DNA from 2 places in the Oceanobacillus sp. FSL K6-0118 genome. Region 2 is predicted to be linked to the other one. Evidence: predicted binding sites of a transcription regulator. Region 2 holds the regulator's gene; the other holds the start of a gene.
The links. The regulator Rex, encoded in region 2, represses fermentation and respiration genes when NADH is low (regulators of the CRP and FNR family bind a similar motif). The targets are predictions, from matches to a motif close to TTGTGAAATATTTCACAA.
Positions count from the first base shown of each region.

Region 1 (5,771 bases), 790 kb from region 2:
GATTCCTATCGGAATTCAAGGGATACTTGCATGTCGATGGGTACGGTGGTTACGATAGTCTTCCTAATGTCACCTTATCTGGTTGTTGGAGCCATGCAAGGCGAAAGTTTGATGAGGCATTAAAATCCTTGCCAAAAGAGGCAGACAAATCAAAGGTTACTGCAACCGAAGGATTGGAATATTGTAACCAATTATTTGCGATTGAACGCAAGTGTCTGGATAAGACTCCAAAGGAACGTTATGAAATACGAATCAAACGCAGCCAACCAATTTTGGAGGCTTTTTCAACATGGCTAAAAATGCAAACACCAAAAGTCTTGCCGAAAAGTGCCCTCGGTAAAGCAATTAAATATTGTCGAAACCAATGGAATAAATTAACCGTCTTTTTAGAGGATGGGCGATTAGAAATTGATAACAACCGAAGTGAGCGCTCTATTAAACCTTTCGTGATCGGAAGAAAAAATTTCTTGTTTAGTAATACACCAAAGGGTGCTGAGTCGAGCGCAATTATTTATAGTATAGTAGAAACTGCAAAGGAGAATGGGCTAAGCCCATTTGAATATTTGAAGTATCTATTTGAGCAGTTGCCAAACATTGATTCAACAAACGAAGAAGCGATGGATCAACTCCTACCTTGGTCAACGACTATTCCATTAACTGTCAAAGTTCAAATTAAATCTTAGTTAGAGTATAAAATAGCCCATACCTTAATACTAGGTGTGGGCTATTTGACGCTTACGTCGATTCGGAATGGAGAGTGGAAGCAATCAACCGAGAGAAGTGTTATCACGGTCAATCTGTAACATTAATACGACCGTGATAAAGCTTTATAAGAATAAAAAAAGTCCTTCCCATGAAACGGAGGACAAAAATATTATATCTATTTATACTACTCAAAGTATGACCATCGATGGTCTCCCATTTTAGTGAATGTACGTAAAAGAATGTTTCTGATTCTTCTTTCTGGTACTACTTGAGACCAATGATGAATGGTTCTAGTTGTAAGCTTTTTATTGGGGAATAAAAGTCTAAATTCTTTTATGTTTCTTAATACAGCTTCATCAAGTAGCTCTTGATACTGACATTTCATACAAAAACAATACTTATTACTGACAGTTATTGAAAAGGAATGGCATCGTGTACAGCTAATTCCCTTTTGCAATTGATCATAATGGTAAGAAGGCAACTTTTCATACGGGGATTCGGTTATATGCAAAGATAGTAACATATCCGCAAGTTCTTTATTTTGGGGGGTTAATTTTGAGGGTGTTGCATTTAAATCAGCTAAGTAATTTTTAATTTGGGTTGGGAAAATAAATGGTTTATAGAGAGGTGCTTGGTATAAGGTGAATTTTGGATTGATGAAAACAACAGAAGCATCAATTGGGAGGTTGAATCCATGGTTGAGAAGTAATTGGCGTAGTAGTGGTTCACTTCTACTCAATTGGAGAAGTGGATTGATAATCTCTAATTTAGGCTTCTTGTAAAGTTTATCTGATTCGTAATAATAATCCCCTTCAAAATTCTTTACTTCAAAAAATAGAATCTTTCCTTGGACAATAATCAAGGAATCAAGTTGGAAAATAGTATGGTTAACTTCGAATAATAAATCATTTAATATCAAGCATTCGCATTGTAATTTCTCTGTTAAGGAATCAAAAATCACTTCTCCTTCATAGCCTTTTTTTAAATTAAAATAGTGTTGCTTATCTTTCCTTGCTAATTGCATTCGGTCGTTTAATATTTCTAGAATTGCTAATTCCTTTGATTTAGTTCGTGATTTATAGACCATAGTTTCACTTCCTTTTTTTACATAATCTAATTCAATTATAAGAGATAATCTATGAAATTCAATGTTAGAGATGGATCTGGAAGCAAACACGACAGTTTTATTTAATGAAAAATGACAATTATGTTAACTACATCCCTATTATTTTACAACCATCCAGCTAGTTATGTATAATTTTGTGAAAGAGTTCACTATTATAATCGGGAGGCAAAATCATGGTTGGGCTTAAAGATATGGCAAAAAAGCAGAAAGAAAAGTTGGTATTCTTAGGAATTTTTGCCATATTATCAGGTATGTCAATTATTGGACAGGGTTATTTATTTGTTACCATCGTGGACCGTATTTTTCTAAAAGATTATTCATTCCGTGAAATTATTCCCTTATTACTTGGGCTATTGGCAGTTCTTTTTGCCAGAACACTATTCCAATATTTAAGTGGAAGAACAGGAATTAAGATGGCTTCCAAGGTGAAACGTGACCTTAGAAATTCTCTATTACATAAATACTCTACTAATCCAGTGCAGACATCTATCCAGGGGCAATCAGGTCAAAAGGTTAGTGTAATGATGGAAGTGGTAGATGAAGTGGATAGCTATTTTAGCAGTTATATTCCACAGTTGTTTCAGGCAAGTATTATACCACTTATGATTCTCCTTGTTATTTTCACAGAGCATGTTGCTACAGGGGCTATCATTTTAATAACAGCTCCATTTATTCCTATATTCATGATGGTAATTGGGTTTAAAACCAAAGATAAAACAGAAGAACAATTAGATAAGATGTCCGCTTTTTCCGGTAAATTCCTTGATACGTTACAAGGGCTAACTACGTTGAAATTATTTGGTCAATCAACAGAGCAAAAAGAAGCGATTCGAAAGAGTAGTCTAGGATTTAGGGAGGCAACAATGGATGTGTTAAAAATTGCTTTCCAAAATTCCTTAGCATTAGGATTTATTTCCATGTTAAGCATTGGACTCGTTGCATTAGAAGTTGCTTTTCGTATGATTATTTTTCAGGATCTTTCCTTTTATACCGGATTTCTTATGTTAGTGTTGGCTCCAGAGTTTTATACGAAATTGAGGGACTTAGGAAGTGCTTTTCATACAGGAAGAGGAAGTATGGGTGCGGCTAAAAAGTTAGAAAATGAGTTAGCTACTTCTGTAAAACCTGTTGAATGGGGAGAAGGAAGCTTAAATAGTACTACACCACCTACCATTGAATTACGGGGAGCAGTGTTTAGCTACGGAGAAAGCGATACATTTGCCTTAAAAAACATGAATGTATTCATAAGACCGTTTGAACAAGTTGCAATTGTTGGCAGAACTGGATCTGGAAAAACAACATTATTACATGTAATTGCTGGGCTTGTTCCACTTACTAAAGGAGAAGTACTCATAAATGAAAGTACACGAAACATGTATAGTGTAAAGGATTGGTTTGACAGAATTAGCTATATTTCACAAAATCCATATCTTTTTTCGGGTACTATTGCCGAGAATATTGCGGTCGGCGGTAACACGAATGCTACGAGGGAAGACATCGTAGAAGCCGCTCAAAAGGCCGGAATTTCCGAGTTAGTCCAATCGCTACCTAATGGATACGATACACCAATAGGGGAAGCGGGAAGGGGGCTTTCCGGTGGAGAAAAACAGCGAATCGCTATTGCTAGAGCTTTTTTAAAAAGCCCTTCCATTATCTTATTTGATGAGCCGACAACAGGCTTAGATTTAAAGACAGAACATATCTTGCAGTCTTCAATGAAAGAATTATCGAAGAAATCCACAGTTATAACGGTTGCACACCGTCTTCATACGATTAAAAATGCTGACCAAATTCTGTTCTTGGAAAATGGGGAAATAATAGCATCCGGTACACATAATGAATTGGTACAATCAAATGAAACGTATTGTAATATGGTATCGGTACAGCAGGGAGGTCATTAGAATGAGAGATTTAATCACAATTACCAAGGTAATGTTTGTGGAGAAAAGAGATATTGTCATTTCGATTCTTTGTGGATTTATTGCTGGAATAACAGCTATTGGTTTATTTGCATTAAGTGGGTATTTAATTTCAAAGTCCGCCCTAGTACCACCTATTTATACGTTGATGATTCTTGTTGCTTCCGTTAAAATCCTAGGAATTATTTCAGCATTAAGTCGTTATGGAGAGCGTTACTTTTCGCATCGTGGGACTTTTACGATGTTAAGTAATTTACGTGTTTCCTTTTACGAGAGGCTAGAGCCATTAGCACCAACTATCTTTCATAAATATAGGAGTGGGGACCTCCTTTCAAGGATTGTTGGTGATGTAGAAACACTACAAAATTTCTTTTTACGTGTATTTTACCCACCAATCGTTTTACTGTTGGTCTTTTTGTGTACGATTTTCTTCACGGTCTTTTTTTCAATTGAGATAACATGGATTATACTCGTCGGTTTTATTTTGACAACGTTTATTTTCCCAGCGGTCATCGCATTAAGACAAAGAAAAGTAGAGCGAAGAGTCAGGGAAAATCGAGGAGAACTGTCCACAGAAGTATCTGAATTTCTATTTGGATTTCGCGACCTAAAAATATACCAAAAACTAGAGATGAAAGAGAGTAAATTACGTCATTCTGCTGATGTTTATTTAAAAGAACAAGAACATGAAAGTGTTTATAATTTATTCAGTGAGTCATCCAATACTTTCTTATCCTTAGTTGTGTCGTTCACCGTTCTAGGTTATGGAGCTTATTTAGTCTCTACGGAACAATTAGATGGAATCTTCCTTGCGATGCTTGTGATGGTATCATTAACTGCATTTGAGAATATATCCCCTATGTCGGTATTTCCAAGTTACTTGGAGGATAGCAGACAAGCAGCAACAAGACTGAATAATGTTGTTGGTATGGAGGAAGAACAGGAAATTCTGAAAGAAAGTAAAGAAAAATTGTCCATTAAGAAATCTCCATACATTAGCGTGAATGAGGTATCATTTGCGTTTCCTAATGAATCAAGGAATACTTTATCAGATATAACCTTTACTTTACCCCCCGGTTCCAAAACAGCGATTGTTGGGCCGAGTGGATCTGGAAAGTCAACGTTGATGCAACTATTATTACAAATATATCCGGTTAATCAAGGCGAAATATGTATAAATAATAAATCGATGAATTCCCTATCGCAAGAAAGCATTTGGAAAAGCACGAACGTTGTACTGCAAAAGAATCATTTCTTTTACGGAACCATTCGTGAAAACTTGATGATTGCCAAGAACGAATTGTCGGATGAAGAGATGGAAAATGCATTAGAAAAAGTAAAACTCCACCATTTTTCCTTAAATGACCAAGTGCTAGAAAAGGGAGAAAACCTTTCAGGAGGGGAGCAGCAGCGACTCGCAATTGCTAGAGTTTTGCTAAAGAAGGCTCCGATTTGGCTTTTGGATGAGCCGACCTCATCGATTGACGCATTGACCGAGAAACATATTTATGACTATCTTTTTGAAGAAGCAAAAGAAAATACAGTAGTACTTATCAGCCATCGTTTGACAGGATTAGAAAGTATGGATCAGATAATTGTAATGGAATCCGGCAGAATCGTTGAAGTAGGAACGTTTGACGAACTGATGGAGAAAAAAGGGTATTTTTATGAAATGAAACAAATTGAGCAAAGTGTATTTTTAAATGTATAAACGAAAGCGGAAGCGCCCGTTTAGCGACGTACGGACTGGACTGAGCCGTAGAAGATAAAGGAAACACGATGAACGGAGTGAGTCGATGTTGACTTATCGTACGGAGGAGAAGGAAGTCTCGCTAGTCGCTGGACGCTGGAGCTGGACGCGGCCTTTCTTAAGACAAAAATTAAATCAGCTAAATTTTTATACTTTCTTACTTCATAAACAAAAGAAAAGAGCCTTGTCACGATGACAAAGCTCTTTTTTGATAATTAAGAAGCCAACTATTACTTTTCCTTATTGGTCACGGACTCATCCTTGAAAGCTA
Region 1 is NZ_JBBOVR010000001.1:1,482,983-1,488,753, forward strand. Features, by position in the region: gene tnpC (IS66 family transposase) at 1-683, shown strand, start outside; gene MHI02_RS07720 (nuclease-related domain-containing protein) at 890-1,792, opposite strand; gene cydD (thiol reductant ABC exporter subunit CydD) at 2,005-3,732, shown strand; gene cydC (thiol reductant ABC exporter subunit CydC) at 3,734-5,461, shown strand; gene cydS (cytochrome bd oxidase small subunit CydS) at 5,731-5,771, opposite strand, start outside.
Region 1: the regulator Rex is predicted to act here: its motif matches at 1,966-1,983, upstream of cydD (thiol reductant ABC exporter subunit CydD).

Region 2 (5,771 bases):
TCTTGGCATATTTTGTACAAGTGCTTGCATCGTTAATTGAAATGAAAGTTTTAGGTATTTCAACAGGGTCTAGCAATACACAGAATATTATGGATATTTCTAGAACCATTCCCTTGTTTATGATTATACCTGCCATTATTGCTCCAATTCTAGAAGAAGTTATTTTTAGAAAAATTATTTTTGGAAGTTTATACAAAAGGCTGAACTTTTTTATCTCAGCGCTTCTTTCTGCTTTTATTTTCGGAGTAATTCATGGAGAGTTTCAACATATACTTATCTATTCATCCATGGGGTTTGTGTTTGCCTATTTATATGTAAAAACAAAGCGAATTTTAACACCAATCATTGTTCATGCTGCTTTAAATACAACGACCGTCATTGCCCAATATTCCTTAACACCCGAGGAAATTCAACGGCAGCTTGACCAATTGCAAATGATTTTTCTAGGATAATAAAGAAGGAGTAGCGAATCCGCTACTCCTTCTACTCTTTCTCTAATGGATAATGTTTTAAGAAATATACAAGTGATTGTAATTCAACCGCTAAATCAATATGATGAACACGAACATGACTTGGAACCGTGATTCTTGCAGGAGTGAAATTTAAAATTCCATTCACACCTAGATTAACTAATTTCTCCGCAATTTCCTCGGCTTCTGAAGCGGGTACTGTCAAAATTACAACACGAATATTTTCTAACTCTTCCTCTAAATCGCTTACATGAAAGATAGGTACACCGTCAATATCTTTTCCAACCTTCGATGAATCTGCATCAAATGCCTTTGTAATACGTATATTATTATTTTTCAAGAAACTATATTTTAAAAACGCTGTACCTAAGTTACCCGCACCTATCAATGCTACTTCTGTTACTTCATGTTGATCTAATGTACTTCGAAAAAAGCCCAACAAGTATTCTACGTTATATCCATAACCTTTTTTACCTAGAGCTCCAAAGTAAGAAAAGTCTCTACGGATTGTTGCAGAATCAACCTTTACCGCTTCACTCAGTTCTTTTGAGGAGACGCGTCTTTTTCCCTGCTGATTCAAATTATTTAGAAAACGATAATACAATGGCAGGCGTTTTGCAGTAGCTTGTGGTATTTTGTTTTGATCCATTGCTTTTCCTCTCTTCAATTCATAATCATCTATTCTATAGTCTCTTTCATTTTAGCAGAATTACAACAAAAAGTCGTGATGTTTTTCACAAATTAATTATGTTGCTTCTATATTTGTAGGTAAGGTAGAATGAAAGATATTGAGGTGAAATCACAATGATACTGATGCAACTGAATGGACTATCGAAATCCTTTGGTGCAGAAGAAATTCTGTCCAATATTAAAATAGAAATTAAAGATAAGGAACGTATCGCCATTGTCGGAAGAAATGGTGCTGGAAAGTCGACGCTATTGAAAATAATGGCTGGCGAACTTTCCTATGATGAAGGTGAGTTAATTAAACCTAAAGATGTAACGATTGGCTATCTTTCCCAGCATATGGCTTTAGAATCTGGAAAAACCATATGGGATGAAATGCTTGAAGTTTTTAACCCATTATTAGAACAGGAAAAACAGTTAAGATTAGTAGAAAAGAAGATGGAACAAGTAACAGATTTTACTAGTGAAGCTTATAACAATTTATTGAAAGAATATGATCGGTTACAAGTTGATTTTCAAACAAACGGTGGATACACATATGAATCTGACATTAAAGCCGTATTAAACGGATTAAACTTCCAAGATTATGACTATGATACACTAATCACCGATCTAAGTGGTGGTCAAAAGACAAGGCTAGCATTAGGTAAATTACTACTCTTAAAACCACAATTACTTATACTAGATGAGCCAACCAACCATTTAGATATTGACACTCTTTCATGGCTAGAAGTTTATTTAAATAGTTATCCCGGAGCCGTAGTCATTGTATCCCATGACCGCTATTTCTTGGATAAAACCGTCTCCATTGTTTATGAAATTTCTCGACATAAAACGAAGAAATATTATGGTTCCTATAGTAAATATCTGGATCAAAAAAGCCAGGAATATGAGCAAGCTTTAAAAGCATTTGAAAAGCAACAAACTGAAATCAAAAAAATGGAGGATTTTATCCAGCGAAATATTGTACGAGCATCCACAACGAAACGGGCCCAAAGTAGAAGAAAACAACTTGAAAAGATGGAACGAATAGACAGACCTCTTGGTGATGAATCATCAGCTTCTTTTTCCTTCCAAATCACAAAAAGAAGTGGGAATGATGTACTTAAAATTAAAAATCTCGCTTTTCGTTATGACGGAGAAAATGAGAATTTATTTTCCAATATTAATTTGGATGTCAATCGCGGGGAGAGAATTGCAGTTGTTGGTCCAAATGGGGTTGGTAAAACAACTTTGCTCAAAATCATTTTAGGCAAATTAAAAAAATCCTCTGGTGATATCCAAATCGGAACAGGCGTACAAATTGGGTACTATGATCAGGAACAAGCGGAATTGTCCTCAACCAAAACCGTTTTAAATGAGCTGTGGGATGAATACCCAACGATTAATGAAAAAGACATCCGAACGGTTCTAGGAAACTTCTTATTTAGTGGGGACGATGTGTTAAAACCAGTACAAGCATTAAGTGGAGGAGAAAAAGCACGCCTCGCCCTTGCTAAGCTTATGATGCAAAAAGCTAATCTCCTTATTCTTGATGAACCAACTAACCACTTAGATATCGACAGCAAAGAAGTTCTAGAAGCTGCGTTAACTGATTTTCCGGGAACCATTATTTTTGTTTCGCATGACCGCTATTTTATTAATAAAATAACGGATCAAGTTGCTGAAATGAACCGTGACGGGATTTCTGTCTATCTTGGTGATTACGACTACTATTTAGAAAAGAAAGCTGAAGAAGCTGAACACAAGCGATTAGAACAGGAAAAACAACCGATTCAGAACACAGAAGATAAAAAGCGGAATTTTAAATTAGATAAGCAGCAGCAAAGTTTATTGCGAAAAAAACAAAGAAGAATTACAGAATTAGAGGAACTCATCGACTCATTAGAACTAAAAATATCCGAAATAGAGGAAAAAATGGCGGAACCAGAAATCTTCCAAGACCACGAAAAATCCTTTGAATTAAACGAAAAAATGATAGCATTAAAAAATAACGTTGAAGAATATATGGAAGAATGGACGACATTACAAGAAGAAATATAAAAAGACGGTGGTATGTAATAAAGATACCACCGTCTTTTTATTTAGCTCCAACACTATTTTTATTAAGTAAGAAAATATATAAATTTAGCTTATTTAGATCTTGTCTTAAGAAACGGGCGCTTCCGCCTTTGCTTATTTGAACAAATAATCATTTTGAATCGTTTGTTCCACAGATATTCGATAGATCACAGACAGTCCTATCATTGTGGATAAAACCGAACTTCCTCCATAACTTATTAACAACAATGGAATACCGGTAATCGGCATAATCCCTAATGTCATTCCAATATTTTGAAAGACATGAATGAGAATTAAACTAAGGATTCCAAAGCTGTAATAAGAACCAAATGAAGAATGCTTGTTTATATTTAAACCTAACGTAACCAACTTATACAAAAGAATAAAGTATAGGAAAATAACAAGTGCACTACCAATAAATCCAAAGCTTTCCCCTATCACAGAAAAAATAAAGTCCGTCTGCGCTTCGGAATAATAAACTTCTATACCATTCAGTCCTTTACCCATTAACTGTCCTGAACCCAAGGCCATATGAGCACGATCAAAATGCCAATTTGCATCACTACTCGTTTGCGTAGGATCAAACCAGGTAAGAATACGGTTTACTTGATATTGTTGAATTCCTATCACTTCTTGTGCAATATCCGGGAATTTTATAATAAACCAGAGCAATGACCCGCCGGCTGCAGCTCCTGCGCCAATTAAACTCAAAATAATTTTCCAACTAATACCGGAAAGGATAATCATCATACCTAATATGAACAAGTACACCATTGCTGTCCCGAAGTCTGGTTGCTCCATAATCAAAAAAACAGGAATAGCGGTAACGACAATTAACTTTAACAGTAACATAAAATCCGTTTTTAAATTACTAGCTTCATATTTTTCTTTATGATGACTAGTGACTCGTGCAAGATATAAAATCGTCGTGATTTTCACGAATTCTCCGGGTTGTAAAGATAGCCCTGGTAGCGTGAACCAAGCTTTTGCTCCATTTACAGGCTTAGCTATGGAATCTGGACTTATTAATAATAAAGCCAGAATAGCAACTCCACCAATATAAATATATAGACTTGCTTTATAAATCTGTTCTAAATCAAAATACTGTACTGCTGCTACTATTAATGCACCGATTGTAAACCAAACAACTTGTTTAAGAACAAAATTTTCTCCACCATACTGTTCAAGTTGTTGTGCATTATAAATTGCTAATAAACTAACACAGACAAATAGGATAAATAACATAATTAAATCTGTCTGCATATAATAAGATTGTTTCTTATTCATTTAACAATCACCAAATTTCTAATCTAAATCGAATTATAGTACAAGTTACTAGACGAAAATGACAGTAAAAAGATTTCACTCCCATTACGTTTGTGGATAACTACCTTTCAAAGGATGACAATTCACTTATCCACAAGAGGAAATCTCAAAATTCCCTGTAATATCTAATTGTGAACATGTTTATACACATTATCCACAAAATCAACCGATGTTACCCACAAAGGTTATTCACACACAAAGTGCTTTTATACTAAGTTTTACACAACTTTTCCACAATATTGTTGATAACTCGTTTTATTTTAATAACAAGGAAGCATTAGCGTTTAAATCGAGACCTGCGCGTTTTCCATTCCAGTAATTAATCGTTCCAGCTGCTGCAATCATTGCTGCATTATCCGTACATAACGATAATGGAGGAACATATAAAGGGATATCCGTTTCGGAAAAAGCATTCGCCAAAGCTGTTCTTAACCCTTTATTTGCTGCAACGCCTCCTGCAACAATTACCTGTTTTACCTTGTATTCCTTTGCTGCTCTTAACGTCTTCTTGGTAAGTACTTCTACTACACTTGCCTGAAAACTAGCAGCGATATCTTCGTCTTTTAACATTTCACCACGTTGTTTGGCATTGTGGATTTTGTTAATAACTGCTGATTTCAATCCACTAAAACTAAAATCATAACTTCCATCTTCCAACCAAGCACGTGGAAAATCAATTGTCTCTTTTCCTTCATGTGCTAATCGATCAATGTGTGGACCACCTGGATAGGGAAGTCCTAGCATACGCGCTACTTTATCATAAGCTTCACCAGCAGCATCGTCACGAGTTTCTCCAATAACTTCATATTGTCCATGCTCTTTCATAATGACAAGCTCTGTATGTCCACCAGAAACAATTAATGCTAATAGAGGGAAATCAAACTCCTGTTCCAAACGATTTGCGTATATATGACCAGCTATGTGATGCACACCAACTAAAGGTTTTTGTTTTGCAAAAGCCAAAGCCTTAGCTGAATTTACCCCTACTAACAAAGCCCCTACTAGCCCTGGACCTTCTGTAACAGCAATTGCATCAATTTCATTCCAAGTAATCTGTCCTTCATCAAATGCTTGTTCTAACACTAGTGTCATTTGTTCTACATGGTGCCTGGAGGCAATTTCAGGTACAACTCCTCCAAATCTCTTATGACTTTCAATTTGAGAAGAAACAACGTTAGAAATAATCTCCGTCCCATTTTTCACAATGGCAACGGCTGTTTCATCACA
Region 2 is NZ_JBBOVR010000001.1:691,545-697,315, reverse strand. Features, by position in the region: gene MHI02_RS03665 (CPBP family intramembrane glutamic endopeptidase) at 1-452, shown strand, start outside; gene MHI02_RS03660 (redox-sensing transcriptional repressor Rex) at 484-1,119, opposite strand; gene MHI02_RS03655 (ABC-F family ATP-binding cassette domain-containing protein) at 1,275-3,200, shown strand; gene MHI02_RS03650 (FtsW/RodA/SpoVE family cell cycle protein) at 3,333-4,505, opposite strand; gene tsaD (tRNA (adenosine(37)-N6)-threonylcarbamoyltransferase complex transferase subunit TsaD) at 4,800-5,771, opposite strand, start outside.